Cystobacter fuscus: one gene and its partners. The protein of the gene in region 3 interacts with the protein of the main gene of each other region in a pairwise test. Links are inferred from orthologs where the notes say so. Each region holds a gene or a part of one and is shown on either strand. Other genes may lie near its edges.

Region 1 (9,600 bases), 2.4 Mb from region 3 along the record:
AGAAGCAGGCGCAGATCACCCTCACCACCATCAAGCGCATCCACGATCTGCTCTGCGGCAACACGCCCGAGGCCCTGGCCACGCGCGCCACCATCGAGCGGCGGGATCGCACCGAGAAGGAGCTCGCCAAGGAGCGCGAGCGCAGCGGCTACCGCAAGGACATGCCCCTGCACCGCACGTACTTCCACGAGATCGCCCAGCCGGCGAAGATCCAGCCCGGGCTGGAGAAGCTCGTGGACTACACGGGCAGCGCCGAGTTCCGTGAGTTCCACCCCATCAAGCAGGCGGCGGTGGTGCAGCACCGCTTCATGCAGGTGTTCCCCTTCACGGAGAACAGCGGCAAGGTGGGGCGGATGCTCACCAACCTCGTGCTGCTGCGCCACGGCTACATGCCGGCGATCATCCACTCCATCGATCGCCAGCGCTACTACGAGTCCCTGCGCGGCGCGGAAGGCCTGTTCCGCACGCTGCTCATGGATGCCATCGAGAACTCGCTCGACAACGGCATCAAGTATTTCAAGGACATGGCCCGGCGCTACAAGGCGATCAACTAGGCGGCGACACGGGATGGTGGACAGGGAAGCACTCGGGCCCCCGCCCGGGGGCTTCCCCGTGAAGGCGCGGCGCGCCGTCAACATTCTTGGAGGAGCGCGGCTCCTTTTCGATCCTCCTCGAATCGCCACGCCCGAGCGAGCCAACTGCGAGTAAACACCCTTCTCATGCCCGCGACCCCCACAGCCAATGGCCGGAAGATGTCCGGAGGTGGAGAAACCGAGCCTCCGCCACCGCGTCTGGCGACCCTCCCCGCTCGCGCGAAGTTGGAGCGGATGATTCAAGTGGCCCGAGGGCACAAGAAGGCCCTCGTGCTCACCCACGACAATCCGGATCCCGACTCGCTCGCTTCCGCGGTGGCCCTGGCCCAACTGCTGCGCGAGCGGGCGGACGTGGCCGAGGCGCGCGTGGCCTACAGCGGACTCATCGGCCGCGCGGAGAACATCGCGCTGGTGAAGGTGCTGCGCCTGCCCGTCGTGCCCATCGCCCAGGTGGACCTGGACGAGTACGACCTTTTGGGGCTGGTGGACACGCAGCCGCCCACGGGCAACCACGCGGTGCCGCCCCGGCTGCGCCGCGAGGTGGACATCATCATCGACCACCATCCCCTGCGCGACGAGAGCCTGGAGGCCCCCTTCGCGGACGTGGGTGGCGACTACGGCTCCACCTCGACGATGCTCGTGGAGTACCTGCGCGCCGCGCGCCTGGAGCCCTCGACGGAGGTGGCCACCGCGCTCTTCTACGGCCTGAAGGCGGACACGCGCGACCTGGGGCGCGAGACGACCCCGACGGACATCGACACGTACCTGTGGCTGTTCCCCCGGGCGGACAAGCAGTTGCTCGGGCAGATCGAACACCCGGAGCTGCCCGCGCGCTACTTCCAGATGTACCACACGGCCTACGAGCGGGCGAAGGTGTACGGGGACACGGCGATCGTCACCGACCTCAAGGAGGTCTACTCGCCGGACATGGTGGCCGAGGTGGCCGAGCGCCTGATGTTCCTCGAGGGGATGAAGTGGTCGCTGGCGTACGCCACGTTCCGCAACCAGCTCTTCCTGTCCCTGCGGGTGAAGGACCGGCGGATGAACGCGGGCCGGCTCATCCGGGAGATCTGCGGGGACTACGGCGGCTCGGCCGGAGGCCATGGCAGCATGGCGGGCGCGCGCATTCCGTTGTCGGGCCGCGCCAATCAGCGCAAGGCCATCAAGCGCGAGCTGGTGCACCGCTTCCTCGAGGCCTTCGGGGTCGCGGACGAGCGGCCGGTGGCGCTCCTGTCGGCGCCCTCGCCGTGATCTACTGGGACTACAACGCGGCGGCGCCGCTGCGGCCCGAGGTGGCCACGCTGCTGTCGCGGGCCTTCACCGAGGGCGGCTTCGGCAATGCCTCCAGCGTGCACCGGGTGGGCCGCGAGGCGCGGGGCCGGCTGGACGCGGCGCGCGCGCGGGTGGCCCGGGTGCTGGGCTGCGAGCCGAAGGAGGTGTGCTTCACCGGCTCGGGCTCGGAGGCGGACGCGCTGGCACTCAAGGGGGCGTGGCTCGGAAGGAAGGAGCCCCGGCGGCGGCGCGTGGTGAGCACGGCCATCGAGCATCCTTCGGCGCTGGCGGCGCTCCACCAGCTGGAGGCCCTGGGCGCGGAGGTGGTGCGGCTGCCACCGGACCGCACGGGCCAGGTACCACGGGAGGCGCTGCTCGAGGCCCTGACGCCCGACACGCTGCTGTGCTCGCTGATGTGGGCGAACAACGAGACGGGCGTGGTGCAGCCGGTGGCGGACGTGTCGCGTGCGTGCCGTCAGCGCGGCATCCTGTTCCACACGGACGCGGTGCAGGCGGCGGGAAAGCTGCCCCTGCGCCTGGGCGAGGTGGACGCGGACCTGCTCTCGCTCTCGGCGCACAAGTTCGGCGGGCCCGCGGGCGCGGGAGTGCTCGTGGTGCGCAAGGGCGTGGACGTGCAGGCCCTGACGCCCGGGCACCAGGAGGCCGGGCGCCGTGGGGGCACCCAGAACGTCCCCTACGCGGAGGCGTTCGCCCTGGCGCTGGAGCTGGCCTGGCAGGAGCAGCCGGCCGTCGCGGAGCGGCTGGGCGCCCTGCGCGATACCTTCGAGCGCGAGGTGCGCACCCGGCTCGCGGACGTGATGGTGAATGGCGAGACGGCCCCGCGGGTGCCCAACACGAGCAGCCTCACCCTGGAGGGCGCGGACGGCGAGGCGCTGCTCATCGCCCTGGACCTGGACGGCATCTGTGCCTCGTCGGGAGCGGCCTGCGCGTCGGGGACGCTGACACCCTCGCACGTGCTGCGGGCCATGGGGCTCACCCCGGCACGCACCCACGCCACCCTGCGCTTCTCCCTGGGCCCCCCCACGACCCGGGAGGAAGTCGAGCGCGTCGTGGAGGCGCTCGTGCGGCACGTCCCCCGGGCGCGTGAGCTGAATACCCCCTAGCCTCCCGCCCGGCGCCGCTCACCCCTTCTGGCTCACCACTTCTGATCGGGGAGCCAGCCCTTGCGCACCTCGTCCGGAGGCTGCCCATAGCCCGGCAGCCCCTCGTGGGACTCCTGGGGCTTGGACGGCTGGCGCTCGGACTCGCGCTCCGGTTGGGCCTCCCGCTGCTCCTGGGGCTTCTTCTGCTCCTGATTCGCCATGATCGTCGTCCTCCCTGGGCGCGCATGCGCCCGCTCATGAAGGAAATCTCCGCACGCCCGGCGCTCCCGGCAGGCGGAGGCGAGCAACCCACCGGGCGCTCACCATTCGCCCCGGACCGCCTACTTCGTGTCGGAGATGCCGAACAGGCCACGCACCACGGCGGCGATGGCCAGGGGCGTGCCCACCCACTCGTCGTAGTGCGGCGTCAGGGCGGCGGCGAAGTCCTCGGCGCTGGCGAAGCGCTCCGCGGGGGAGATGCTGAAGCCCCGGGCGATGATCTCCTCCAGGGGCTCGGGGATCTCCGGGCGGATGAGGCTGGGCGCCACGTAGTCCCGGTAGATGATCTTCTTGAAGACCTCCTCCGGCGTGGCGCCGACGAAGGGGCGCTGGAGCGTGAGCAGCTCGTACAGCACGACGCAGGCGGCCCACAGGTCCACCTGCGGGGACAGCTCCCCCTGGAGGGCCTCGGGCGAGAGGTAGTAGGGCTTGCCGAGCACTTCCCCGCCCTGGAGCACGCCGTCCACGCGCAGGCGCGCCACGCCGAAGTCCCCCAGCTTGATGTCGCCCAGGCGGGAGATGAACAGGTTGGAGGGCGACACGTCGCAGTGGAAGAGCCCGCGGGGCTCGCCGTTGGGCCCCGGAAGCGAGTGGGCGTAGGCGAGCGCGTCGAGCAGCACCCGGCACAGGTAGAGGGCGAAATCCAGGGGCAGGTAGATGCCGCGCTGCTTGCAGCGGCGCAGGATGTGGCCCAGGTCGCGCCCGTCCACCAGCTCCATCACCATGAAGTGCTGATCGGCCACCGAGCCCACGTCCAGCACCTGGACGATGTTGGGGTGGTTGAGCAGCTGGGTGAGGCGCGCCTCGGCGTCGAAGAGCGCGAGCGAGGCGGGATCCTGCACGAGCGCGGGCAACAGCCGCTTGAGGGCCACGACCCAGCCCTGGCGAGGTCCGGACAGGACCCGGGCGCGGAAGACCTCGGCCATTCCTCCTTTGCCCAGGGCGGACAGGATTTCGTAGTGGCCGAGGATGCGAGGCACCCTCGAAGAAGCAGAGGAACTCACGCGCTCACGGTCCCTGGGCTTGCCGCCTTCTGGCGGGGGCCTCGGCGTTCTTGAAGGCCTCCTGGATGTTCTCCGTGTACCGCGCGATGGAGCCGGGATCCGACAGCAGGAGCTTCTCCAGCCCGAGATCCTGCGTGCCCGCCTTGAGCGCGTAGCCCGACTTCACCGCCTGCTCCAACAACAGCAGCGCCTGCTCCTTCTTTCCCAGCCGGCTGTAGGCACACGCGAGGGTGTAGGCGATGCTCGGCTCGCGCTTGTTGAGCTTCTGGGCCCGGCTCAGCATCTCGACGGCCTCGGTGATCTGGTTGCGCATCAACTGGGCGGTGCCCAGCCCGAAGAAGGCCACCCAGCTCTGCTCACCCAGGGCGATGCTGCGCTCGAACTCGGTGACCGAGCCGCCCCACTTCTTCTCCCGCAGCAACTGCTCACCCCGCTCCAGCGCCGCCTTGGCGGCCTCGGGGTTGCGCCGGCTCGCCCCCCGCCCGGACATCAGGCTGGCGCGCGCCGCGGCGGCGGCGTCCTGGGCCGCGCTCACCGCCCTGGGCGAGCGCAGGACCACCAGCCCCTCCTGACCCAACACCGGCGACAGGCACCCCTGCTGGATGCGCACGTAGGCCGTCAGCGAGCCCTCCTCGGGGCTGTGGAAGCCGAGCACCGGCAGCGCCTGCCGCTCCGGGCACCCTTCGCCCTGCAGACACAGCTCGAACTGCCCCACGAGCACCCGGCCCTGCAGGACGCCGTCGAGCACCGGCGTCCCGGGCTCGAGCCCACACGGGTTGCCCCTGCTCGCCCGGCCCACCAGGCGTTCACCCTCGGTGCTCAACTCCACGGTGCCCCAGATGTCCGCCTGGTAGCTGCCCTGGAGGGGGAGCTCCGCCCCCCGCGCGCCAGGAACAGCGGCGATGAACGCCACCAGGCTGATTGTTCTCGAAACGGACACCATGGATGGAGCGCCGCATCATATGAGGGCCCCGACCGCCTTGTAAACGCGCGGCGATGGCTTGACCCATCCCACCCACGTCCTTATCATTCCCGTAGATGCTTCTGGGGGGTTTCCAGGAGTTTCCCGATGTCGAAGTTTCGTTGGATTTGATTGAAGGTCTTGTCCCCTGCGGGGCGCGTGATGCCCAGCAGAAATTCGAACCGATACGTCCATCACGGGGTCCGTTTCAGGTTCCATGAGCAAGCCCTCCCCTCCGGGGAAGAGGGAAGCCTACGGTTCCATGACTTCGAACCCCACCTGGCTTTTTAGGGTTCAATGGACGCTAGGCACACGGCCATTTCGCGGGGGGCTTTTTCTTTCTCTTGGCGGGGAGTGGGGCAGGTGAGCGAGACGGTGGCGCAAGAGGGAGTGGGTCGGAAGGTGACGCTGCGTGAAGAGCTGACGGCTCGTCGCAAGGCGATGACACCCGACATCATCGACGAGCGGGGATTGAAGGTTCAGTCGCGCTTCCTGGCGACCCCCTACTACAACAAGGCGCGGACGGTGGCGCTCTACGCCCCCATCCGAGGTGAAGTGCCCACCCGGGACATCCTGATCGCGGCCCTGCAGGACGAGAAGATCGTCTGCTATCCGCTGTCGCATGTGCACGGGCGCATCCTGGCCTTCCGCGCCATCAAGTCCGAGGCGGAGCTGGAGCCGGGACGCCTGGGGGTGCGCGAGCCCACCAACTCGTCGGAGCTCATCGCGGTGGATCAGATCGATCTCTTCGTGGTGCCCGGCCTGGGCTTCACGCGCGATGGCAAGCGCCTGGGACGAGGGGGCGGCTACTACGACGCCACCCTCAAGGCGGCTTCCGCACGCAGCCGGCGCGTGGGACTTGCCTTCGGCGACCAGATCGTCGACACCCTGCCCACGACGAATGACGACGTGGACATGGACCTCGTCGTCACCGAGTCGCAGACGATGCGCGGGCTCTACCGCGACTGGGATTTCCTCGACACGTGATAGTCCTGTTCATGGGTGATGTGGTGGGCAAGCCAGGGCTGCTGGCCGTGCGCACCCTCCTGCCCAAGTTGATCGCGCGGCACTCGGTGGACCTGGTCATCGCCAACGCTGAAAACAGCGAGGGCGGTGCCGGCATCTCCCCCGAGTCCGCCGAGGCGCTGCTCGACAGTGAGGTCAACCTCCTGACGAGCGGCAATCATTTCTGGACCAAGAAGGTCATTCTTCCCTGGGTGGAGGAGCATCCGCACCTGCTCTTGCGGCCGGCCAACTACCCCAAGGGGGCGCCGGGACGCGGGCACACCGTCATCCAGACGCCGGACGGGCGCAAGCTCGGGGTGCTCAACCTCGAGGGGCGCGTGTTCATGAAGCCCCTGGACAACCCGTTCGCGGTGGCGCCGGAGCTCGTGGCGGAGCTGCGCAAGCAAACGCCCTGCATCCTCGTGGACATGCACTGCGAGGCCACCAGCGAGAAGAACGCCATGGGCGCGCACCTGGACGGCAAGGTGTCCGCCGTGGTGGGCACGCACACCCACGTGCAGACGGCCGACGAGCGCATCCTCCCGGGCGGCACCGCCTTCATCACCGACGTGGGCATGTGCGGCCCGCTCGACTCCGTCATCGGCGTGCGCAAGGAGCTGTCCATCGAGCGCTTCGTCACCCTGCGCCACAACCAGTACGAGGTCGCCAAGAACCTCGTCTACCTCCAGGGCGTGGTCATCGAGCTGGATGACAAGACGGGCAAGGCGCGCTCCATCCAGCGCATCCGCGAGCACCTGCCGGGCACCTAGTACTATCTGCCGGAAAGTGGGGCCCTGGGCGAAGCCGCACCAGCGCCCCTCACTCATTCCGGAACCACTCCGCCGGGATGCCCAGCGCCGCGAGAATTCGCTCGGGCGAGTTCTCTCCCTTGATGTCACGGACAGCCGGCACAAAGGAATCGTCACGAGGCGGCAGCGCAAAGTGGCCGATGCATTCTCCTCCGCGCAGGACGTTGACAAAGAACATGTCCAGGTTCGGTGAGGCAATTACGCCATATGCCATCACATCTGGAAGCCGCTCCGAGAGCGTGATGTCGGCGAAGCCGACGTCGCCTGTTTCGCTGGAAACCCGGAGCCCTTGCGGTGTGTCCTCGAACCGGTAGTGTCCCGGAGGAAATGGGTCCCCGGCATCCTCCAGCGCGCGAGATGCCTCTTGCGCCCGAATACCCTCCACCAATGCGACTTTGCGCAGCGGTCTCTTTGAGCTTGAGTCCGAGGGCAACTCACGGCCTGGCAGCAGACAGCCGAGAGACTCCGCCAGCGATTCTGGGTCCACCTCCAAGACCTCCAACACACCCTTTCGCCACGACGTGACGGCCCACGGATCGTTGCCGCGATCGATCGCGTACACGGGCTCATCGACTTCGCGTGACAAATCCTTGGCGATTTGGAACTCAGCCCCCACGTCGCTGGAGTCCGCACCCACGATGGCATGGTAACGGCCACGGCCCGGGATGACCTCGAAGGATGGCCCTTTCCCGTGCTCCTCGTCCCCCTCCAACATCAGCGCGGCACGAACGCGGCGCTCAAGCCGCGCTGGCTCGCCTGGAGTCAGGACTGCCCATAGAGGCCACCGGTTCATGGCACACCTCCTGACAAGTTCTCCGGCAGATTCAGTGCCGCACGTAGCTGCTTCGTCTTGTCCAGGATGCGAGCCTCCTCTAGTTGAATGAGCTTTATTCCCGGCGACTGCTTGAGTAGGAAGTCCAAAAGCTTGGCTCTGGTCGGGCCGCTCAGGTTGTCTGTACTGACGAGAAACGGTTGTCCGTTAGGTGCCTTGGCTGCGTCCGCGAGTTGGTCGAGCAGGTGCTGGAGTTGCTTTACAAGCGCCTCCTGCTGTTCGTTGAGCTTGCTGCCGGCCCTGCGGGCCAGCCATGAGTCAAGTGCCCTGCGCCAGCGGTTGTCGTTCCAGCCTTTGACCTCTACTCCATGTTGAAGCTTCGACCCCGTCATCGCCGTCAGCAGGTTGTCGATGACGTGCCCTGCTTTCATTTTCACTTGCCGCCCGGTAAGTCGGAAGCCCGGGAAAAGTTTCTGTGCGTTGTCTTCGGTCAGCATTTCGGCCGCGACGCCTCGGAGTTGTTCGCGGACTCGCCGTTGAAGCTTCAGGTTCCACGGTTCTGCTGCTGCCTGCTGGAAGTCCTTCCACGGCGTCATCTTGTTCCTGCCCATGAAGTTGAGGTCCTTCATGAGCAGCCCTGTCGAGTGCAACCAGCCCAGGTCCACGCGGCTCCTGCCTGCTTTCCTCGCCAGCTCAGCCACGGCCTCCGCTTCCAAGTCTGGGTGGCTGACGAGCCACGCGGCCTCCTTCAGGAAGGCAAGCGGGTCCTTCAAGCTCGGAGCTCCCGAGCGCCTCAGTAATTCCGCGAGCGCCGGCTTCGCCGCACTGCGGGTGGCCGCACGCATGTTTTCCACCGCAGCGAGGTAGGCCTGGGCCTTGTCGGCCGGCAGGGCCGCCGCACGCCGCGCCACCGCGCTGTAGGCGCTCGCCATCTCTTGGCTTTCCGCCGCCAACTGCTTCAGCGCTCCCAGCGTCTTCTCGGCTTCCTCGGCCACGAGCCCCGCGCCGCGAATGCCCCCGAGGGCCCGTGCAGCGGCCATTTCCCCTCGTATGGCGAAGAAGACCTGCTTGAAGGCTTCGGCTCCGCCAGGAAGGGAGAAGCGCAGCCCGTCCGGTGTCGCAACCGCCCTACCCTCGGCGAGCATGCGCTCCAGCGTTTTCACCAGGGCCTGGACGGACTCCACCGACGCACGCAGTCCGGACGAGACCCGGGCGCCAGCCGCGCTCAACACCAGCCCTCCCCGGTGTACCAGCTCGCGTCCTATGCCCGAGGTGGCGAGCTTGTAGATATCCCGGCCAGCCAGCACCACCATGGCCACGTCATGTACCGCAAGAAAGTCCCGTCCCTCTGACGTCTGCGACAGCTCCTCCCGGTACGTGTCCACCACCGCGAGAGTCGCTACCAGCGAGACGCGGCCCACGAAGAGGCGCACCGCCGCTCCGCGTGCCGTCTCCAGCGTGCCGCCTTGCGCGGCTGTGGCTGGCACTCTTGTCCACAGCGGTGCCTTCGTCAGGGCGGAAACGGCGCCGTACACCATGTGCATCTCGCTGATGCGGCTCACTGAAGACCACACAAGTGCCTTGTCTGGCGTGGAAGCGAGCAGGGCCAACTCCATGGCCGTCATCAGGTGCGAGCGCGGCTGTGGCCCATGCACTTCCACCCGCACCCATTCCAGTGGGTGCAGAGCCCGGCTGCGCGACGCCTCGTCCACCGAGGACAGGTAGCGGGCCTGGAACTCCTGCCGCACCGGCTGGAAGTACAGGGCCATGCGCCTGGAGGGCCCCACGGCTTCTCCGGGCAG
Region 2 (9,424 bases), 4.5 Mb from region 3 along the record:
GATGTGCATGAGGCCCCAGCGCGCCTCGTCCGGGTCCCTCGAGGCGCGGATGAGGCTCACCACCAGGTCGATGAGATCCTGCGCGACGAGCAGGCCCTCGACGATGTGGCGGCGGGCGCGCGCCTTGCGCAGCTCGAAGCGGCTGCGGCGCGTGACCACGTCGCGGCGGTGCGAGATGAACCGGTCGAGCAGCTCCTTGAGGGTGAGCGTGCGCGGCTGGCCGCCGTCGATGGCGAGCATCACCGCCCCGAAGGTGGTCTCCATGGGGGTGTTGGCGAACAGGTTGTTGAGCACCACGCCGGAGATGGCATCGCGCTTGAGCTCCACCACGATGCGCATGCCCTGGCGGTCGCTCTCGTCGCGGATGTCGCTGATGCCCTCGAGCTTCTTGTCGCGCACCAGGTCGGCGATCTTCTCGATGAGCCGCGCCTTGTTCACCTGGTAGGGGATTTCCGTGACGATGATGCTCTCGCGGTCGCCCTTCTTGGAGGTTTCGATCTCCGTGCGCGCCCGGATGGTGATCTGCCCGCGGCCCGTCTCGTAGGCGCGGACGATGCCCTCACGGCCGGTGATGATGCCGGCGGTGGGGAAGTCCGGACCGGTGATGAACTGCATCAGATCACGCACGGTCGCGGTGGGGTGATCGATGAGGTGCAGCGTGCCGTCGATGACCTCACCCATGTTGTGGGGCGGCACGTTGGTGGTCATACCCACGGCGATGCCGGAGCTGCCGTTGACCAGGAGGTTGGGGAACTTGGTGGGGAGGACGAGCGGCTCGAGCAGCGAGTCGTCGTAGTTGGGACCGAAGTCGATGGTCTCCTTCTCGATGTCCGCGAGCATCTCCTCGGCCAGACGCTCCATGCGCACTTCGGTGTAGCGCATGGCCGCGGGGGAGTCGCCGTCCACCGAGCCGAAGTTGCCCTGGCCATCCACGAGCAGGTAGCGCAGGGACCACTCCTGCGCGAGCCGCACCATGGCGTCGTAGACGGAGGAGTCGCCGTGGGGGTGGTACTTACCGATGACGTCGCCCACCACGCGCGCGCTCTTCTTGTAGGCGCGGTTGTGGAGGTTGCCCAGGTCGTTCATCGCGTAGAGCACGCGGCGGTGCACGGGCTTGAGGCCATCGCGCACGTCGGGCAGGGCGCGCCCGATGATGACGGACATCGAGTAGTCGAGATACGAGCGGCGCATCTCGTCTTCGATGTTGACTTGGATGAGTTCTCCCACGGCGCCCGAAGGAGGCGCGGGGGGCGTTGCCGGCTTGTCGGTGGTGTCGTCGGCCATGAATTCGTGGGTCAGGGGAGAGGCCCGCCCGAGGGGACCTCTCCAAGAGATTGGGTGTACGTAACCCCCGGATTTTCCAGCGTCAACAATGCTGATGCCCGGGACGTGGGGGGGAGCCAGAAAGAGGACCCGGAGCCCGCCCGGTTGGCGGGCATTGAACTCAACCCAGGACCTCGCGGGCCTGTTGTACCAACCGGGTCAGACGCGAGGGCGCCCACCATCCGCGCGACACCCGCGTGCCCATTCCATGGCGTTGGATCAACTCCCGGAGTGCCTCGCACACGCGCTCGCCGTCCGGGCCATGACGGCCTTCATCCGCCTGCCCGGCGAGCTTGTCCAGACGGGCCCAGCGCGCGGGCGTCCAGCACTCGTCCTCGGGAATGTCCGGCCGCTGCGCGTCCCAGAGCTCGTAGGCCACCTCGAACAGTGCCGCCCGGGCGTCCTCCAACACCCCCGAGGCGTGCAGGCGCACATGAGGCGCGTATTCCCGCTCGAAGAGCCACCACATCACCGCCAGACACTCGGCCGGGTCGGGCTCGAGCGGGGCGAGCCGCAGCCGAGCCATGTGCAAGAGCCGGCTCCGGGCCTCCTGGTACCAGTACTCCGCGTGAAGCAGACGCTCGGTGCCGGTGCCCGGCGGGCGGCGCGGCGCGAGGGCGGCCCGCTCGCGCAGCTCCGCCACCATGAAGCCCCGTGCGTCCACGCCGGACAGGCGGCGCCAGAGCGCGGCCAGCGCCGCCTCGCCCCGGGCCCACCCCAGGGACAACTCCTCTCGCTGCAGGCTCGAGAAGGGCAGCCGCCCGGAGAGCAGCACCGGGTGCGCGAAGAGCGGCTCGAGGCGCCCGGCGAACAGCACGGCCTCGCGCAGCGCGGGCAGGGAGTCCGGCAACAGCTCCGCCGCGGTCTGCTCGCGCAGGTGGACGGGCACGTCGCGGGGCAGGGTGATGAGCCAATCCTCCAGGGAGCTCATCAGGCCGGCCAGCGACTCCTGGGCGCTGCGTCCGAGCTTGCGCGCCACGTCCCGGGCGAGCTGCTCGCGCAGCGAGTGCACTTCCCACAAGGTCCGCACCGTCGGGTGGCTGGTGGGCCAGTCCTCGGCCTGGGCGCGGCGCAGCGCGGGGCCGAGCAGGGCGTCCAGTGCGTCCTGATGGGTCCGCACCTCGCGCAACAGGGGCAACTCCTGCCGCAGCCGCTCCTGCCATCGGGACTCGGCCAGCGCGAGCACCAGGCGGTAGTAGCGCTCCCGGGCGGGCGCGAGCAGAGCGGACTGGCCCTCCAGACGGATCTGGAATTCGTCGTCGATGGGCGCGGCCATGAGGAGGAGTATACCTCCGGATTCACGCCGTCTGGGTGGCGACATCCTTGGGCCGCAGCGGGGCGGCGAGCCGCTCGGCCTCGGCGCCCAGGGGGCCCTCGGGGTCCAACGCCCTGGCGCGCTCGAAGGCGGCGAGCGCGCCCTCGCGATCTCCCTTCAGCTTGAGGGCCACCCCCACGTTGAGGTGCGCACCGCCATTGTCCCGGTCCATGGCGAGCGCCTCGCGGAAGGCGGCGAGGGCCTCGTCCAGGTCTCCGGCGAGCAGGGCCTCCTTGCCGGCCTGCACGCGCTTGTCCGCGTCGTTGACGAGCTCCACCTGGAGCAGGCTGCCCCCGGCCACGGTGACGATGAGCGCGCGCAGGATGCCGCCCCAGTAGAAGGTCAGGCCCTCGGCGGCGGCCACGGCGGCGATGGGCAGGTCCGGCAGCAGTTGCTTGCCGCGGAACTTGAAGCGCACCTTCGTGTAGCGGCCCTTGTTCGCCCAGTGGATGACCTCCCCGCGCAGCTTGTTCAGGCCCTCCTCGATGCGCTTGGGATCGATCTCGAAGGGGAACGCGACGCCGCCCGAGGCCTCACCCGAGGGCAGCGCCTTCTGCTCGGACACGGACTCCGCCACGGGTTCGGCCACGAACTCGGGGAAGGAGGAGGCGGGGGGAAGCACCTCCACCGGAGCGGAGGGCGGCACCGGGGCCCGGGCCTTCTTCTTCGCCGCGGCCGGCCGCGCCGGGGCCACCGGCTTCTTCACGGACGAGGGGCGCTTCTTCGCGGAAGCGGCGCTCTTCTTCGGAGCCGCGGCGGCCTTCTTCGGGCTCGCCGGGGCCTTGCGGGGTGAGGTCTTCGCCATGGTGAGGGGACTCTAACCAGTCGCGAGGCAACACGCTCGCGGGGGCGCCCCTCACCCTGGCAGCCGCCAATCCACGGGCGCGCGCCCGCGCTTCTCCAGCTCCGCGTTGGCGAGGCTGAAGGGCTTGCTGCCGAAGAAGCCCCGACTGGCCGACAGCGGCGAGGGGTGCGGACCCTTGATCACCGCATGTCGGCGCTCGTCGATGAGCGCCTCCTTCTTCTGGGCATAGCTGCCCCACAGCACGAACACGACCGGCTCCGGCTGCTCGCTCACCGCCCGGATGACCGCGTCCGTGAAGGCTTCCCAGCCGCGTCCCGCATGGGAGTTGGGCTCGGCCTCGCGCACCGTCAGCACCGCGTTGAGCAGAAACACGCCCCGCTCGGCCCACTGCACCAGCGAGCCCTCCTTCGGCCGGGGCAACCCCAGGTCCGACTGGAGCTCCTTGAAGATGTTCACCAACGAGGGCGGAGGCTTGACGCCCGGCCGCACCGAGAACGCCAACCCGTGCGCCTGTCCCGCCCCGTGATACGGATCCTGCCCGAGGATGAGGACCTTCACCTGGCCGTACGGCGTCAACCGGAAGGCCGAGAACAGATCCTCCTCGGGCGGATACACCTTGTGCTGCTGGCGCTCGCGCGCCACGAACTCCTCCAGTTGCCGGAACCCCGGGCTCGCCAGGACATCCCCCAACGCCTCGCGCCACTCCTCGGGGAGCAGGCTCTTCAACGAACTCATCGTGCCTCCACGACTCACGTGTCGATGAGGCCCCTCTACCCGACTCGCGCGGTCAGCTCGTGCCCGAGTGCCTGAAAAGTCGGATGGAGGACCCTCGGCGCCCAAGCAGTACCCCAAAACACGACGGGCCCGGAGAGGAAATTCCTCCCGGGCCCGTGGGTGAGAATGCTGGCGCTCTGGATTTACTGCAGCAGCATCTGGGCCATGCGCTGGGCGGCGAGCTCCGTCGCGTTGTTCAGGCCGAGCTGGCTCAGGCCCTTCTGGGCGAAGTTGCCCATCAGCTGGCCCAGCACGTCCGTCACGCCCTTCTTGCCGGTGGCCAGGTTGAGCGCGGAGCTCAGGATGCTGTTGCCGCCCGCGCCGTCCAGGAACCCCGCGGCCCCGCCGAACTTGCCCAGCAGGTTGCCGAACACTCCTGCTCCGCCGCCACCTCCGGGGATGAGGCTGGAGGCCGCGCTGAACAGCGACTGCGTCAGGCTCTTGCCGCTCGCGAGGTTGCCCGCGAAGCCCAGGGCCGCGCCCGCCAAGGGGTTGACCATGGAGACGATGGGAGCCGCGAAGCTGGCGATCTTGCCGAAAGCCTTACCGAGTCCGCCGAGGAGACCATCCTTGCCGCCGATGAAACCCATGATGAAATCCTTTTCGAGGGGCCGCCGCAGCGGCCGTAAGTGCTACTGACAAAAGGATTCTCGCGCGCCCTGATTATTTGTTTCCTGATCCCCCGAGAATTTCGCCTTTTTTGAAAATGCTTGGGAGATCAAGGGGATGGGCATGCTCCCGCGAGAAGCTCAGGGCTTGAACTTGGGCTTGGGGCGCTGGAGTTCCAGTTCCTGAGACAGCTCCTTGGACGCGGCGTCGGACTTCGGGGGAATCTTGTAGGGGACGGAATCCTCGCCGCCGAGCGTGCGCTGGTACTGCGCCGGCGTGGGGCCCTTGTTGAAGCCATCCGTCGCCTGGCCGGGGATGATGGGGATCTCTCCCTTGACCAGCTTCTGCATGTGGTTCTCGACCTCGGCGACGGTCGGAATGCTGGGGTCCTCTTTCTTGAGCGCCTCGTCCGGGACGATCATGATCGCGGGCGGCTTCTCCGGATGGGAGGCGTAGTCGAGGATCTTCTCCACGTACTGCTCCACGGGGATCTGGAGCAGACGGGCCTGCTCCTTCACGTCCGGATCCTTCAACAGCTCGTCGCGAACGTCGTCGATGGGGCGCCGCAGCTTCTTGCCTTCGGGCTTGCTCTTCTCTTCGGACATAACGAGGTGCTCTCCAGAGGGAATGAGGGCCGGAGCAGGGTCGAGCGTGCGTCGCCACGTCCAGGCCCGGGCGGAGGGCCGTATTGCTAGCCCAGTCGCGCCCCGGATTGCAAAAAGGCATCCCCTGGCCCGCCGCCGGGTGGGGGTGGTGCGCTACGGTCTTGGTTCTCGCGGAGACTGCAATGCGTCGCTTCGAACTGGTCGAGGGCTCGTCGAGGAAGTTCTGGGAGATTGAAGCGGGGGACACCGGCTTCACCGTGCGATGGGGGCGCATCGGCACGAGCGGGCAGACCCAGCAGAAGTCCTTCCCCTCCGCCGAAAAGGCCCGGGCCGAGCAGGACAAGCTCATCGCCGAGAAGCAGAAGAAGGGCTACGCGGAGGTGGGCAGCACTCCCAGCGCCGCGGCACCGCCCTCCGCGAGTCCGCCTCCACCCGCGCCCGCGAAGAAGGCCAGGGCCGCCGCGTCCCCGCCTCCATCCGAGGCACCCGCCTCCACCGCCCCCGAGGCACCGGTCCCGCCTCCACCCGCCGCCGACCCGGACGCCCCCATCGCCTGGACCGAGGCCCTCCTGCGCCGCGTGTATCCCCGCCGGGGCGGTGTCGCCGCGCCGATGCGTCCGCTCGCCCCCGTGAAGAAGTCCTGGGCCCTGGTGCGCGAGGACTTCCTCGAGCGCGTCCCCCCCGGGCTCATCCCCGAGGACACGCACAAGAACAACCGCACCGCCGAGACCCGCGCCGTCGCCGAGCGCATCTCCCGCCCCGAGCCCTCGCTCGGCACGCCCGAGGAGGACGCCGTCCTGGTCATCTTCCTCCAGTACCAGGAGTCCTGGAACAAGGTCCCCCGCCACGAGCCCATCATCGATCTGCTCTTCGCCCTGGGCGGGCCCGTCCACGCCACGCGCGCCGCGCTCCTCTCCCTGGACCTGTATCTGACGGGGGCGAAGGCGCTCCAGGCCCGGCGGGGCGTGAACACCCAACCCCAGCACCAGCACTACAACCTCCTGTCGCGCGGCCACCTGCGCGGCCTGCCCCGCCTGCGGGCCCTGCTCGCCACCCAGACGGATGACGCGGGCTACCAGGCCGCTCGTGACGCCGCCGCCCTCCTGCGCGACTCCAAGGTGCGCCGCGACGCCTCCGCCTTCCTCTTCCCCACGGAGACCTCCTGGGTGCAAGAACAGGCCGAGGAGTTCATCACGGCCCAGGAGCCTGGAATCCCCTTCATCCTGAGCAGCGTCTCGGAGCCCGACACGCTCTCCCCGATCATCCCCCAGGTAGACGTCTGGAATCTGCTGCGCGAGCCTAATGGCCACCTGGCCTCGCTGCTCGATGGCATGGGCGTGCACAGCCTCGCGCTCCTGCGTGAACTCCAGCCCAAGCCCATGGGAGCCGAAGCGGTGCGGGTCTGGGCCGAGATCACCGCGAGCATCAACACGGACGAGGCGATGCAACTGCTGCTCGACGCCGAGAAGGAGGCGCTCCCGTTCCTCATCGAGGCGACCGTGCGCTGGCCCCACCGCGCGCTGCGGCTCATCACTCCCCGGGCCTCCCTCCGGGGCAAGGAAGGCGATCAGGCGCGCTCCATCCTCGGCCACCTGCTGCGCCGCGAGCCCGACGCCACTCGAGCCGCCCTCCCCCTCCTGTCCGACGAGGCACGCGAGGTGGTGGCCCGCCTCCAAGCCCAGCTCGGCCCCGACGTCCCCGACGCGGCTCCCGAGCAGCTCCCTCCCGTTCTCGCCCGTCCCCCCTGGCGCTCGAGCCAGAAGCCCGAGGCGCTCCCCGTGCTCGACGGAGTGGTACCCCCCGCGCTTCCCGACGCGCTCGTGTGGCGCGAGGGCGAACAGGCCGAATGGTCGCGGCGCAAGGGCTGGGAGTACAAACCCTACGGCAGCACCCCGGAAGAGCAGGCGCTGCTGAGCGGAAAGGTGGACCTCGCCCGCGCCAAGGGGCGGCTGGACATCCGTTTCTTCGTCTACGCTCCGGAAGCGCTCGCCCTCGCCCACCTCGACGGGCTCCAGCTCAACCGCTACGAGGAGCAGTGGCTCCCCGCCATCATCGCGCGGCTGGGCCTCGCCGCGCTCCCCACCATCGCCGACTTCGTCACCACGCACGGCACCGAGACCTACGCCCTGCTCACGCCCTATGCCGTGACCCGGCTCGCCCCCCAGATGGCCGAGGCCTTCCACCGCACCAAGAAGGCCCGCCCCACCGCCCGCGCCTGGCTGCTACGCCACCCCGAGCACGCCACCGCCGGACTCCTCGTCCCCGCGCTCGGCAAGCCCGGCAAGGCCAAGGACGCCGCCTGCGCCGCCCTGCGCCTGCTCGCCTCCAACGGCCAGGAAGCCACCGTGCTCGACGTGGCCGGCCGCGTGTCCCCCCAGGTGCGCGAGGCCGTGGGGCGCATCCTCGCCTTCGATCCGCTCAACCTCTTTCCCGCGAAGCTCCCCACCCTGCCCGAGAACCTCGGCCTCGATGGGCTGCCCCGGCCCCTGCTCCGCGATCGCTCCGCGAAGCTGCCCCTCGCGGCCATCCGGGAACTCGCGACCCTGCTCGCCATCTCCTCCCTGGATGCGCCCTACGCGGGCCTGGAGCAGGTAAAAGCCGCGTGCGACCCCGCCAGCCTCGCCCGCTTCGCCTGGAGCCTCTTCGAGTCCTGGATGGCGGTGGGTGCTCCGAGCAAGGAGTCCTGGGCCTTCCAGGCGCTCGGCCCGCTCGGCGATGACGACACCGCGCGCAAGCTCGCCCCGCTCATCCGCGTGTGGCCCGGCGAGACCGCTCACGCCCGCGCCGTCATGGGGCTCGACGTGCTGGCCACCATCGGCACCGACGTCACGCTCATCTACCTCAACGGCATCGCCGAGAAGGTGAAGTTCAAGGGCCTGCAACAGAAGGCCCAGGAGAAGATCGAGCAGATCGCCGAGGCACGGGGCCTCACCCGCCAGGAGCTGGCCGACCGGCTCGTGCCCGACCTCGGGCTGGACGAGAGCGGCTCGCTCGCCCTGGACTTCGGCGAGCGCACCTTCACCGTGGGCTTCGACGAGCAGCTCAAGCCCTTCGTCAAGGACGCCTCCGGCGCCCGGCTCAAGGACCTGCCCAAGCCCGGCCAGAAGGATGACGCGGAGAAGGCGAACGCAGCCGTGGAGCGGTGGAAGGCCCTCAAGAAGGACGCCAAGACGGCCGCGACCACCCAGATCCTCCGCCTGGAGCTGGCCATGTGCGCCCGGCGCCGCTGGAGCCCGGAGGTCTTCCGCCGCTTCTTCGTCGAGCACCCGCTGCTCATCCACGTGGTGCGCCGGCTGGTGTGGGGCACGTACTCGCCCGAGGGCACGCTGAAGGACACCTTCCGCGTCGCCGAGGACCGCACCTTCGCCGACCCGAGCGAGGACACCTGGACACTGCCCGATGAGGCCCTCGTGGGCCTGCCCCATGCGCTGGAGCTGGACGGGAAGACGGCGGGCGCGTGGGGACAGATCCTCGCCGACTACCAACTGCTGCAACCCTTCGCCCAGCTCGGCCGCCCCACCTTCGCGATGGAGCCGGCGGAGCGCGAGGCCAGGAAGCTCGAGCGGGTGAAGGGCGTCAAGGTCCCCACCGGAAAGGTGCTGGGCCTGGAGGCGCGCGGCTGGCGGCGTGGCGCCCCCCAGGACGGCGGCGTGTCGTGCTGGATGGAGAAGCCGCTGGGGGACGACCACACGGCCGAGCTCGATCTCAATCCGGGCCTCTACACGGGCATGCTCTCCGAGTCCCCCGAGCAGGAACTCGGCGTGGTGCAGGTACGCCGGGACAACACCTGGGGCGACGAGGGACTCCAGGCCTGGGGCACACTGGATGCCATCCTCTTTTCCGAGCTGGTGAGGGACCTCGAGGGCCTGCGCCCCGCGTGAGGACGACGACCATGGCGACGACCCGGAAGAAGAACACGCCGACGACGACGGCGGCGGAGATCCAACGGCCTCCCGCGGAAGTGCTCCACGCGGAGGAACTCGCGCGGCTGCG
Region 3 (9,502 bases):
GAACGCGTACGGGCTCACCAAGGAGCTCGGCGACATCATGACGGAGAACGTCACCGTCGTGCGCTACAACGACCGGCTCCAGAAGACGCTGGATCGGATCCGCGAGTTCAAGGATCGCTGGAAGAACATCAACGCGCTGGACACGGGCAACGTGGCCAACCGCAGCATCTCCTACGCCAACCAGCTCTGGAACATGTTCGAGCTGGCCGAGGTCATCACCAAGAGCGCGCTGCTGCGCGACGAGAGCCGCGGCGCCCACTACAAGCCGGACTTCTCGCTGCCCGAGCCCGCCTCGAAGGACCCGACGCAGGATCCCAACTGGATGGGGCTGTGGAAGAAGCGCCACGAGAAGTGGGCCAAGACGACGCTCGCGTCCTATTCGCCCGAGACGCCGCAGATCAGCTACGAGGACATCCCCACGCCCGTGCTCGACCCCGAGCCGCGCTGGTACGCCTGAGCAGAGAGGGAACGACATGGACCACGCGACCACGACGCAAGCGCCTGTCAGCAACACGACCAAGCACGTCACCTTCCGCATCTGGCGCCAGGACGGTCCGGATCAGCAGGGGCACTACGACGAGTTCCGCATCGCCTACCGCCAGGGAGCCAACGTCGTCTCCTGTCTCATGGAGATCCAGCGCAACCCCGTCACCACCGACGGGCGCAAGGTGGCCCCGGTCATCTGGGACGCCGCGTGCCTGGAAGAGGTGTGCGGCAGCTGCGCCATGAACATCAACGGCCGGGTGCGCATGGCGTGCTCCGCGCTCATCGATCGCATCATCGGCGGCGGCGAGCCCATCATCACGCTCGAGCCGATGAAGAAGTTCCCCGTCACGCGCGACCTGGCGGTGAACCGTGATCGCATGTTCGACGCGCTCAAGCGCGTCAAGGCGTGGATCCCCATCGACGGCACCCACAACCTGGGCCCCGGTCCTCGCCAGTCTCCGGCGGATCACTCGGTGATGTACAAGCTGTCCACGTGCATCACGTGTGGCAGCTGCCTCGAGGCGTGCCCGCAGGTGACGATCGACAACGAGTTCATGGGCGCCGCCGCCATCAGCCAGGCGCGGCTCTTCAACATGAACCCCACGGGCAAGATGAACTCCGAGGAGCGCGTGCGCGGGCTCATGGGCCCGGGTGGCATCCAGGACTGCGGCAAGGCACAGAACTGCGTGAAGGTGTGCCCCAAGGAGATCCCGCTCACCACCTCCATCGCGGTGATGAACCGCGAGGTGACCAAGCAGATCATCAAGGACATCTTCTTCAATCAGGAAGGTGACAAGAAGGCGACGGGCGGTCCGGGCTAGCGCTCGCGTGTCACCCCGCTTTAGTTTTGCCGAGGCTCCGCGTCTGGCGTGAATTCGTCGGGCCGGAGCCTCGGTCTTTTTCCGTCCGCCAGAGCAGGGCCCTTGACACTCGGGTCTTGCCAAGCGGGCCATTCTGCGCGAGAGAGGCAGCCGTCCCGGGGGGCTGGCTCCCGGCGGCCAGTCGCGCGTTATCCGCGTCACCCGGAGCTTCGATGAAGATCCACGAGTACCAGGGCAAGGAACTCTTCCGGAAGTATGGAGTCCCCACGCCGCGAGGCATCCTCGCGACCACTCCCGACGAGGCCGAGAAGGCCGCGAAGGAGTTGGGCACTTCGGTGGTCGTCGTGAAGGCCCAGATTCACGCGGGCGGCCGTGGCAAGGGCGGCGGCGTGAAGCTGGCCAAGAGCCCCGCCGAGGCGAAGCAGCTCGCCCAGCAGATGATCGGCATGAAGCTCAAGACGATCCAGACCGGGCCCGAGGGCCAGACGGTCAACAAGGTCTACATCGAGGAGGGCCTGGCCATCGGCCAGGAGCTGTACCTCGGCGTGACGCTGGATCGCGCCACCTCGCGCATTACCTTCATGGCCTCGCGCGAGGGCGGTGTGGAGATCGAGGAAGTGGCCGAGAAGCACCCGGAGAAGATCCTCCGCGAGGCGGTGGACCCCATCGCCGGCTTCCAGGACTTCCAGGGCCGCAAGCTGGCGTTCGGTCTGGGGCTCACCGGCCCCACGGTGAACAAGTTCGTGCAGTTCTGCTCCGCGCTCTACCGCGTGTACACCGAGGCGGACGCCTCGCTCGTGGAGATCAACCCGCTGGTCATCACCAAGGATGGCGGCGTGGTGGCGCTCGACGCGAAGGTGGACTTCGAGGAGAACGCGCTCTACCGGCACAAGGATCTGCTCGCCTACCGTGATCTCGCGGAGGAGGAGCCGCGCGAGACCCAGGCCAAGGAGTGGGATCTGGCCTACATCGCGCTGGACGGCAACATCGGCTGCATGGTGAACGGCGCGGGTCTGGCCATGGCCACCATGGACACCATCAAGCTGGTGGGCGGCAGTCCGGCCAACTTCCTCGACGTGGGCGGTGGCGCGAGCAAGGAGAAGGTGACGGCGGCCTTCAAGCTCATCCTCGCCGACCCGCAGGTCAAGGCGGTGCTCGTCAACATCTTCGGCGGCATCATGAAGTGCGACATCATCGCCGAGGGCATCATCGCCGCGGCCAAGGAAGTGCAGCTGAAGATCCCGCTCGTGGTCCGGCTCGAGGGCACCAACGTGCAGCAGGGCAAGGACTTGTTGAGCAACTCCGGCCTCGCCATCACCCCCGCCGACAACCTCCGCCAGGCCGCCGAGAAGGCCGTCGCCGCGGTGAAGTAGTTCCAGGCAGAGAAAGGTCAAGCCATGAGCATCCTCGTCAACAACGACACGAAGGTCCTCTGCCAGGGCATCACCGGCTCGGCGGGCTCGTTCCACTCCAAGCAGATGCTGGAGTACGGCACCAAGCTGGTCGGCGGTGTGACGCCGGGCAAGGGCGGCACCGACTTCGAGGGCAAGGTCCCCGTGTTCAACACGGTGGCCGACGCGGTGAAGCAGACCGGGGCGAACACCTCGGTCATCTTCGTGCCGCCCCCCTTCGCCGCGGACTCCATCATGGAGGCGGCCGACGCGGGCATCTCCCTCATCATCACCATCACCGAGGGCATCCCCGTCAACGACATGGTGAAGGCCAAGCGCTACATCCAGGGCAAGCCGGGCGTGCGCCTCATCGGTCCCAACTGCCCCGGCGTCATCACCCCGGGCGCCAAGTGCAAGATCGGCATCATGCCGGGCCACATCCACAAGCCGGGCCGCATCGGCGTGGTGTCGCGCTCGGGCACGCTGACGTACGAGGCCGTGTACCAGCTCACCCAGCTGGGCCTGGGCCAGTCCACCGCGGTGGGCATCGGCGGTGACCCGGTCAACGGCACGGACTTCGTGGACGTGCTCAAGCTCTTCAACGACGACCCCGAGACCGACGCCGTCATCATGATCGGCGAGATCGGCGGCAACGCCGAGGAGGCCGGTGCCGAGTACGTGGCGCGCGAGTTCAAGAAGCCCATCGCGGGCTTCATCGCCGGCCAGTCGGCTCCTCCGGGCAAGCGCATGGGTCACGCGGGCGCCATCATCTCCGGCGGCAAGGGCACGGCGTCCGAGAAGATCAAGGCCATGGAGGCCGCGGGCTTCCTCATGGCCGCCAGCCCCGCCGAGCTGGGCACCACGCTGCAGGAGGCCATCAAGCGCGGTCCTCCGAAGAAGAGCCGCTAGTTCCCCCGTTTTCCGCCTCACTTCCCAACGACACAACGAGGAGCCAGGACCATGGCCATCGAGCGTACGCTGTCCATCATCAAGCCCGACGGGCTTCAGAAGGGCGTCATCGGCAAGATCATCTCCCGCTTCGAGGAGAAGGGTCTCAAGCCGGTCGCCATCCGCCTGCAGCACCTGTCGCAGGCGCAGGCCGAGGGGTTCTACGCCGTCCACAAGGCGCGCCCCTTCTTCAAGGACCTGGTGAGCTTCATGATCTCCGGCCCCGTCGTCCTGATGGTGCTCGAGGGTGAGAACGCCGTCGCGGGCAACCGTGATCTCATGGGCGCCACCAACCCGGCCAACGCGGCCCCCGGCACCATCCGCCGTGACTTCGCCACCAGCATCGACCAGAACACGGTGCACGGCTCGGACAGCCTGGAGAACGCGAAGAACGAGATCGCGTACTTCTTCCGCGAGACCGAGATCCACGGCTACGAGTACTCCGGCAAGAAGTAGTCCCGGCGGGCCTCGGTAGGAGGCCCCATGGACTTTGAGGCCCGGCTCCCGCGCAGCTCGCGGGGACTGGGCCTTCGTCTTTCAGGAGAAGAAGACCTCGGCGAGGAAGGGCGCGAGCGACGTCCACGCGCGGCGCGAGGCCTTCTCGCTGTAGAGGATGCCCGAGGCGGGATCATTGGCGAACGGCGCCATGAAGGCGTGCATGGTGGCGCCGTACGCGTGCACCTGCCAGTCCGCCTTGCACCGGGTGAGCTCGCGGCCCAGGGCCACCACGTCCTCCGGCAGCGCCATGGGATCGTCCCACCCGTGGAAGACCATGACCTTGGCCTTGATCTCCGTCTCCGCGAGGCCCTCGGGGCGGCCGAGCAGGCCATGGAAGCTCGCCACGCCCCGCACGTCCGCGCCCGTGCGCGCCAGGTCCAGCACGCACAGCCCTCCGAAGCAGAACCCGATCGCGGCTACCCGGGTGGCGTCCACCTCGGGCTGGTTCCGGATGGTCTCGACGGTCTTCAGGATGCGCTCGCGCAGCGTCGCTCGGTCCGACACCAGGGGGGTCATGAGCGCCCGACACTCGTCGGGTGTCGTGCCTCTCAGTCCCTTGCCGTAGAGATCGCAGGCGAAACCCGCATATCCCCAATCGGTGAGCTTCTTGGCGAAGTCGAGCTGCGCCTCGCTGCGGCCCTCCCACCCATGGAAGACCAGGACGGCGGGACGCTTGCCCTCGCGGTGGCCGTCGTAGGCCAGCACGCCCTCGAAGGACTTGTCGCCGTGGGTGTATTCGACTGCTCGGGTGTCGATGCGCATGGTGTGTGTCCCTCCGTCGTACCAGGGCCGCCCGCGACGCGACGGGGGCCGGAACGAGCGAGGATAGATCCAGGGCGGGGAAGGGGACGAGCCCTCCTTTGACTCCACCGGCCTGGTTGTGGGAAGTGGCTCCTACACCTCTCCGTTGGAACCATGATGACGCCGACAGAGCCCGCCAGCGCCACCGTCGACACCGCCGCTCCGCCCGTGCCCGCGCCCACCCCGGCCGCCACGCCGCGCACGGAGGTCTCCAGCCTGACCCTGGAGGGGCTCACCCGCTTCCTCACCGAGCAGCTCGGCGAGCGCGCCTTCCGCGCCGGCCAGCTCTACCGGTGGCTCCACCAGCGCGGCGCCACCTCCTTCGACGAGATGACGGACCTGTCCAAGGCCCTGCGCGAGAAGCTCAAGGCCCGCGCGGAGATCGTCCCCCTCGTCAAGGACGCCGAGCAGCGCTCGGTGGACGGCACCATCAAGTACCGCTGGAAGACCCGGGACGGCCGCTACATCGAGTCCGTCTACATGCCTTCCGAGGATCGCAAGACGCTGTGCGTGTCCACGCAGGTGGGCTGCGCCATGGCGTGCACCTTCTGCATGACGGGCACGCTCGGCCTCAAGCGCAACCTCACCCCGGGGGAGATCGTCGCCCAGGTGCACGCGGTCAACCGCGAGGTGCGCAGGAACGAGAGCCTGGAGACCCTGCGCCCGCTCTCCAACCTGGTCTTCATGGGCATGGGCGAGCCCCTGCACAACTTCGAGAACCTGAAGACGGCGCTCTCCATCCTCCAGTCCCAGGACGGGCCCAACTTCAGCCACCGCCACATCACCGTGTCCACCGTGGGGCTCGTGCCGATGATCGAGCGCTTCGGGCAGGAGACGGACGTGAAGCTCGCCATCTCCCTCAACGCGAGCACCGACGAGCAGCGCTCCAAGACGATGCCCGTCAACCGCAAGTGGAACATCGCCGCGCTGCTCGACGCCTGCCGCAAGTTCCCCCTGCGCCAGGGCCGCCGCATCACCTTCGAGTACGTGCTCCTGCGCGACTTCAACGACTCGGACGAGGACGCCGCGCGCCTCATCCAGCTGCTCGACGGCATCCCCGCCAAGGTCAACCTCATCCCCTACAACGAGAACCCCGGCCTGGGCTTCCAGACGACCATGGACGAGCGCGCCGAGCGCTTCCGGGAACTGTTGTGCGCCGGGCACGTGGCGGCCTTCATCCGGCAGAATCGGGGCCGGGACATCGCCGGCGCCTGTGGCCAACTGGCCAACCGGGGAGGGGAGAGTCCCTCGGAAACGCCGCAAAGCCCCGAGCTTCCTTGACAATCCGCTCGTGGGGGCGTTAAGAGCGCCCCCCTCCAAGCTGATCACCTTCTTGTCTCACCTTCAGTTTTCACCTGGAGCATCAGAAATGGCCGTTGTCCTCCGTCTCGCCCGCGCGGGCGCCAAGAAGAAGCCGTACTACCACGTGGTGGCCACCGACTCCCGCAACCCCCGGGACGGCAAGTTCATCGAGGCCGTGGGCGCCTACGATCCGAACCAGAACCCGGCCAAGGTGGAGTTCGACGCGGAGCGTCTGGAGTACTGGCTCAAGAGCGGCGCGCTGCCCTCCGAGACCGTTGGCGAGCTCATCAAGCGCCACAAGCGCACCGCCGCCGCCACCCCCGCTTCCTAGTCCCTGCCGGGGCTGAGTCGACAGCGTGGAGCAACTCATCCTCTATCTGGTGCGGGCCCTGGTCGATCACCCCGATCAGGTTGGCCTGCGCGCGTCCGAGGTGGACGGGGCCCGGCTCTTCGAGCTGAAGGTCTCCCCCGAGGACGTGGGCAAGGTCATCGGCCGTGACGGGCGCACCGTGGGCGCCCTCCGGACGCTGCTCGGCGCCGCGGGGCAGAAGCAGGGCCAGAAGGTCCGCCTGGAAATCCAGGACGATCGGCGCCTTCCCCAGGCCGCCTCTTCCGCCCCTCCCGAGGGCCAGTGACCCTCAAGCCTCATCTCGAAATGGGCTACGTGGCCCGGGCCCATGGGCTCAAGGGTGAAGTGGCCGTGCGCCCCTTCGATCCCGCCTCCGAGTCGCTCGATTACGTCGAGCGCGTGCTCGTGCGCACCCGCGCGGGCCAGGAGCGGCTGTTGCGCATCGAGTCCGTGCGGCCCACCCCCAAGGAGACCCTCGTGGTCTTCGAGGAGGTGGAGCGCCGCGAGGACGCCGAGGCCCTGGTGGGCGCCACCGTGCTCGTCTTCCGCGAGGACCTCGAGCCTCCCGAGGAGGACGAGTACTTCCAGGGCGATCTGGTGGGTCTCACCGCGGTGGACGAGGCCGGCAACGTGCTCGGCCGCGTGGAGGAGCTCTGGGACACCGGCGAGGTGCCCAACCTGGTGATCCGCGCCGAGGGCCGTGAGGAGCTCGTCGTGCCCTTCGCCGACGACTTCGTCTCCACCGTGGACATCCCGGGTGGGCGGCTCGTGGTGAAGCCTCCGGAGTACCTGGAGGTGGGCGGAGGCGGACCGGAAGAGGAGGCGTGATGTACCCCGTGGAGGTGCTCACCCTCTTTCCCGACAGCGTCCTGGGCTACCTGGGCGCGAGCATCCTCGGCAAGGCACGCGAGAAGGGCCTGCTGGGCGTCACCGTCACGCACATCCGCGACTACGCCGAGGGCAAGCACCGCGTCACCGACGACGCCCCCTACGGCGGCGGCGCGGGCATGGTGATGAAGCCCGAGCCCCTGGTGGCCGCGATCGAGGCCGCCCGGAGCCGCGCTCCCGCGGGCGCCAAGGTCCTGCTGATGAGTCCCCGGGGCCCGACCTTCACCCAGGCCCGGGCGCGTGAGCTTGTCCGGGAGCCGGGGCTCATCCTCGTGTGCGGCCGCTACGAGGGGGTGGACGAGCGCGTGATGCCCTTCCTGGATGGAGAGGTGTCGCTGGGCGACTTCATCCTCACCGGAGGCGAGGTGGCCGCCCTGGCCGTGGTGGACGCCGTGGCGCGGCTGCTGCCCGGGGTGCTCGGCAACGAGTCCTCCAGCATCACCGAGAGCTTCGAGGAGAACCTCCTGGAGCATCCGCACTACACCCGGCCTCCCTCCTTCCGGGGAGCCGAGGTGCCCGCCGTCCTCCAGTGTGGGGATCACGCGCGGATCGCCCGGTGGCGGCGCTGGCACGCGCTGCGGCTCACCCAGGAGCGGCGGCCGGATCTGTTCGCTCGCCTGGAACTGGGCAAGGCGGACGTGAAGCTGTTGCAGAAGAAAGAGGAGGAGTTGTAGTCCTTCCGGTGGTTTCCAGATCCGGGTGGTGCTTTGCGGGCTTGTCCGCCCCCCGGCTCTCTGGTAGGACGGCCCGCTCTCAAGTTTTCGTACCGCCAGTCCAAGCTTTTCTGGAGTGAGTCATGCGTCGCAGCGCTATCGAGTACGTGGAGGCCAAGAACCTCCGTCAGGACGTCACCGCTTTCCAAACGGGTGACTCGGTTCGAGTTCACTGGAAGATCAAGGAAGGCGACAAGGAGCGCGTGCAGGCCTTCGAGGGTCTCGTGATCCGCAAGACGCGGGGCTACAACCGCGCCACCTTCACCGTGCGCAAGGTGTCCTTCGGCGTGGGCGTGGAGCGCATCTTCCCGGTGCACAGCCCCCGCTACGAGAAGATCGAGGTCCTCACCCGCGGTCACGTCAACCGCAACCGCCTCTTCTACATCCGCAACCTCAAGGGCAAGGCCTCCCGCGTGGAGAGCCAGGAGGACGCGGAGATGCGCCGCGCCGCCAAGGCCCACCAGGCCAAGGCCTGAGTCGACTCCGGCCTGCCCGGCCGGTCTCTTTTTGGGGAGCGCCCGTTCAGGGACGCTCCCTTTTTTCATATCCGCACGCGCTAGAATGGGGGGCGCATGCACTTCGTTGAGCTCGCCGTCCAGAATGTCCGGGGGTTTTCCCCCGCCGGCCGTTTCGCCCTGAAAACCGGGTACTTCGTGCTCAAGCCGCCCACGGCGGAGCCGAGTCCGCTGTCCGGGTTGACACTCGCGTTGCTCTACGCGGATGGCCGAGGCGGGGATGCCGCCTTCTCCGTCTCCGCGCAGAAGCCGGGCAAGGGCGCCTTGACGTTCGTGGGGCAGGACACGCTCACCTACCGCGTGCTGCGGGAGATGGGCGGAGGGGGCACGCTGCATCGGCTCAACCCCACCACGAAGCAGCCCGAGCTCGTGACGCAGGACACCGGCGAGGCCAATCAGTTCCTCCGTGGTCAGGCGGGGCTGCCGCCGCGCACCACCTTCGAACAGCTCTTCACCCTCCAGGCCGCGCAGCTGCCCTCGCGTCGGCCCCGCTCCGGCGGACGCTCGATGTCCACTCCGGGCATGCCCGCCGCGAGGACGCTGTCCTCCCCGGGCATGCCCGCCGTGCGGACGAGTTCCTCGTCGGGCCTCGCCGCCGCGCAGTCGGTGCTGCCCGCCTCGGACATCCCCGCCGCCGAGGCCAGGCAGCGCGAGTTGGAGAAGGAGCTCGTGCTCTGCAAGGAGGTGGACAACCTCCAGTTCGAGGTGGACGGACTCAACTCCCAGGTCTTCAGCCTGGAGTCGAAGCTGCGCAGCACCGAGCCGCTCAAGGAGAAGGTGCGCGAGGCGG

Evidence for each region.
Region 1: the proteins of ndk (region 3) and CYFUS_RS32745 interact in binary tests that used the Escherichia coli proteins (3 or more experiments, as listed by UniProt). The link is inferred for Cystobacter fuscus from one-to-one orthologs.
Region 2: the proteins of ndk (region 3) and ung interact in binary tests that used the Escherichia coli proteins (3 or more experiments, as listed by UniProt). The link is inferred for Cystobacter fuscus from one-to-one orthologs.

Annotation. Positions count from the first base shown.
Region 1 is NZ_CP022098.1:8,118,288-8,127,887, forward strand. The notes cover bases 4,450-7,387. They hold CYFUS_RS32745 (5-formyltetrahydrofolate cyclo-ligase), read left to right. Parts: upstream 4,450-5,575; coding sequence 5,576-6,199; downstream 6,200-7,387. Other genes in these bases: CYFUS_RS32735 (tetratricopeptide repeat protein), read right to left, coding at 4,450-5,194; CYFUS_RS32750 (TIGR00282 family metallophosphoesterase), read left to right, coding at 6,211-6,987; CYFUS_RS32755 (hypothetical protein), read right to left, coding at 7,037-7,387. In the rest of the region: CYFUS_RS32715 (Fic family protein), read left to right, coding at 1-554; CYFUS_RS32720 (DHH family phosphoesterase), read left to right, coding at 720-1,844; CYFUS_RS32725 (cysteine desulfurase family protein), read left to right, coding at 1,841-2,989; CYFUS_RS51905 (hypothetical protein), read right to left, coding at 3,022-3,189; CYFUS_RS32730 (serine/threonine-protein kinase), read right to left, coding at 3,310-4,173; more of CYFUS_RS32735, read right to left, coding at 4,256-4,449; more of CYFUS_RS32755, read right to left, coding at 7,388-7,819; CYFUS_RS32760 (hypothetical protein), read right to left, coding at 7,816-9,600. UniProt on the Escherichia coli protein: Involved in the removal of 5-formyltetrahydrofolate.
Region 2 is NZ_CP022098.1:1,169,285-1,178,708, reverse strand. Bases 2,337-5,098 are described here. They hold ung (uracil-DNA glycosylase), read right to left. Parts: upstream 4,179-5,098; coding sequence 3,495-4,178; downstream 2,337-3,494. Other genes in these bases: CYFUS_RS04885 (hypothetical protein), read right to left, coding at 4,967-5,098; CYFUS_RS04890 (hypothetical protein), read right to left, coding at 4,361-4,807; CYFUS_RS04900 (tetratricopeptide repeat protein), read right to left, coding at 2,622-3,443; CYFUS_RS04905 (hypothetical protein), read right to left, coding at 2,337-2,599. Outside these bases: gyrA (DNA gyrase subunit A), read right to left, coding at 1-1,284; more of CYFUS_RS04905, read right to left, coding at 1,445-2,336; more of CYFUS_RS04885, read right to left, coding at 5,099-5,431; CYFUS_RS04880 (WGR and DUF4132 domain-containing protein), read left to right, coding at 5,614-9,312; CYFUS_RS04875 (AAA family ATPase), read left to right, coding at 9,324-9,424. UniProt on the Escherichia coli protein: Excises uracil residues from the DNA which can arise as a result of misincorporation of dUMP residues by DNA polymerase or due to deamination of cytosine.
Region 3 is NZ_CP022098.1:5,673,556-5,683,057, forward strand. What follows is about bases 2,541-5,380. They hold ndk (nucleoside-diphosphate kinase), read left to right. Parts: upstream 2,541-3,658; coding sequence 3,659-4,102; downstream 4,103-5,380. Other genes in these bases: sucC (ADP-forming succinate--CoA ligase subunit beta), read left to right, coding at 2,541-2,680; sucD (succinate--CoA ligase subunit alpha), read left to right, coding at 2,705-3,607; CYFUS_RS23110 (dienelactone hydrolase family protein), read right to left, coding at 4,184-4,906; rlmN (23S rRNA (adenine(2503)-C(2))-methyltransferase RlmN), read left to right, coding at 5,063-5,380. In the rest of the region: sdhA (succinate dehydrogenase flavoprotein subunit), read left to right, coding at 1-457; sdhB (succinate dehydrogenase iron-sulfur subunit), read left to right, coding at 474-1,307; more of sucC, read left to right, coding at 1,520-2,540; more of rlmN, read left to right, coding at 5,381-6,226; rpsP (30S ribosomal protein S16), read left to right, coding at 6,315-6,578; CYFUS_RS23125 (KH domain-containing protein), read left to right, coding at 6,604-6,882; ribosome maturation factor RimM, read left to right, coding at 6,903-7,424; tRNA (guanosine(37)-N1)-methyltransferase TrmD, read left to right, coding at 7,424-8,158; rplS (50S ribosomal protein L19), read left to right, coding at 8,281-8,673; CYFUS_RS23145 (ATP-binding protein), read left to right, coding at 8,770-9,502. UniProt on the Escherichia coli protein: Major role in the synthesis of nucleoside triphosphates other than ATP. The ATP gamma phosphate is transferred to the NDP beta phosphate via a ping-pong mechanism, using a phosphorylated active-site intermediate.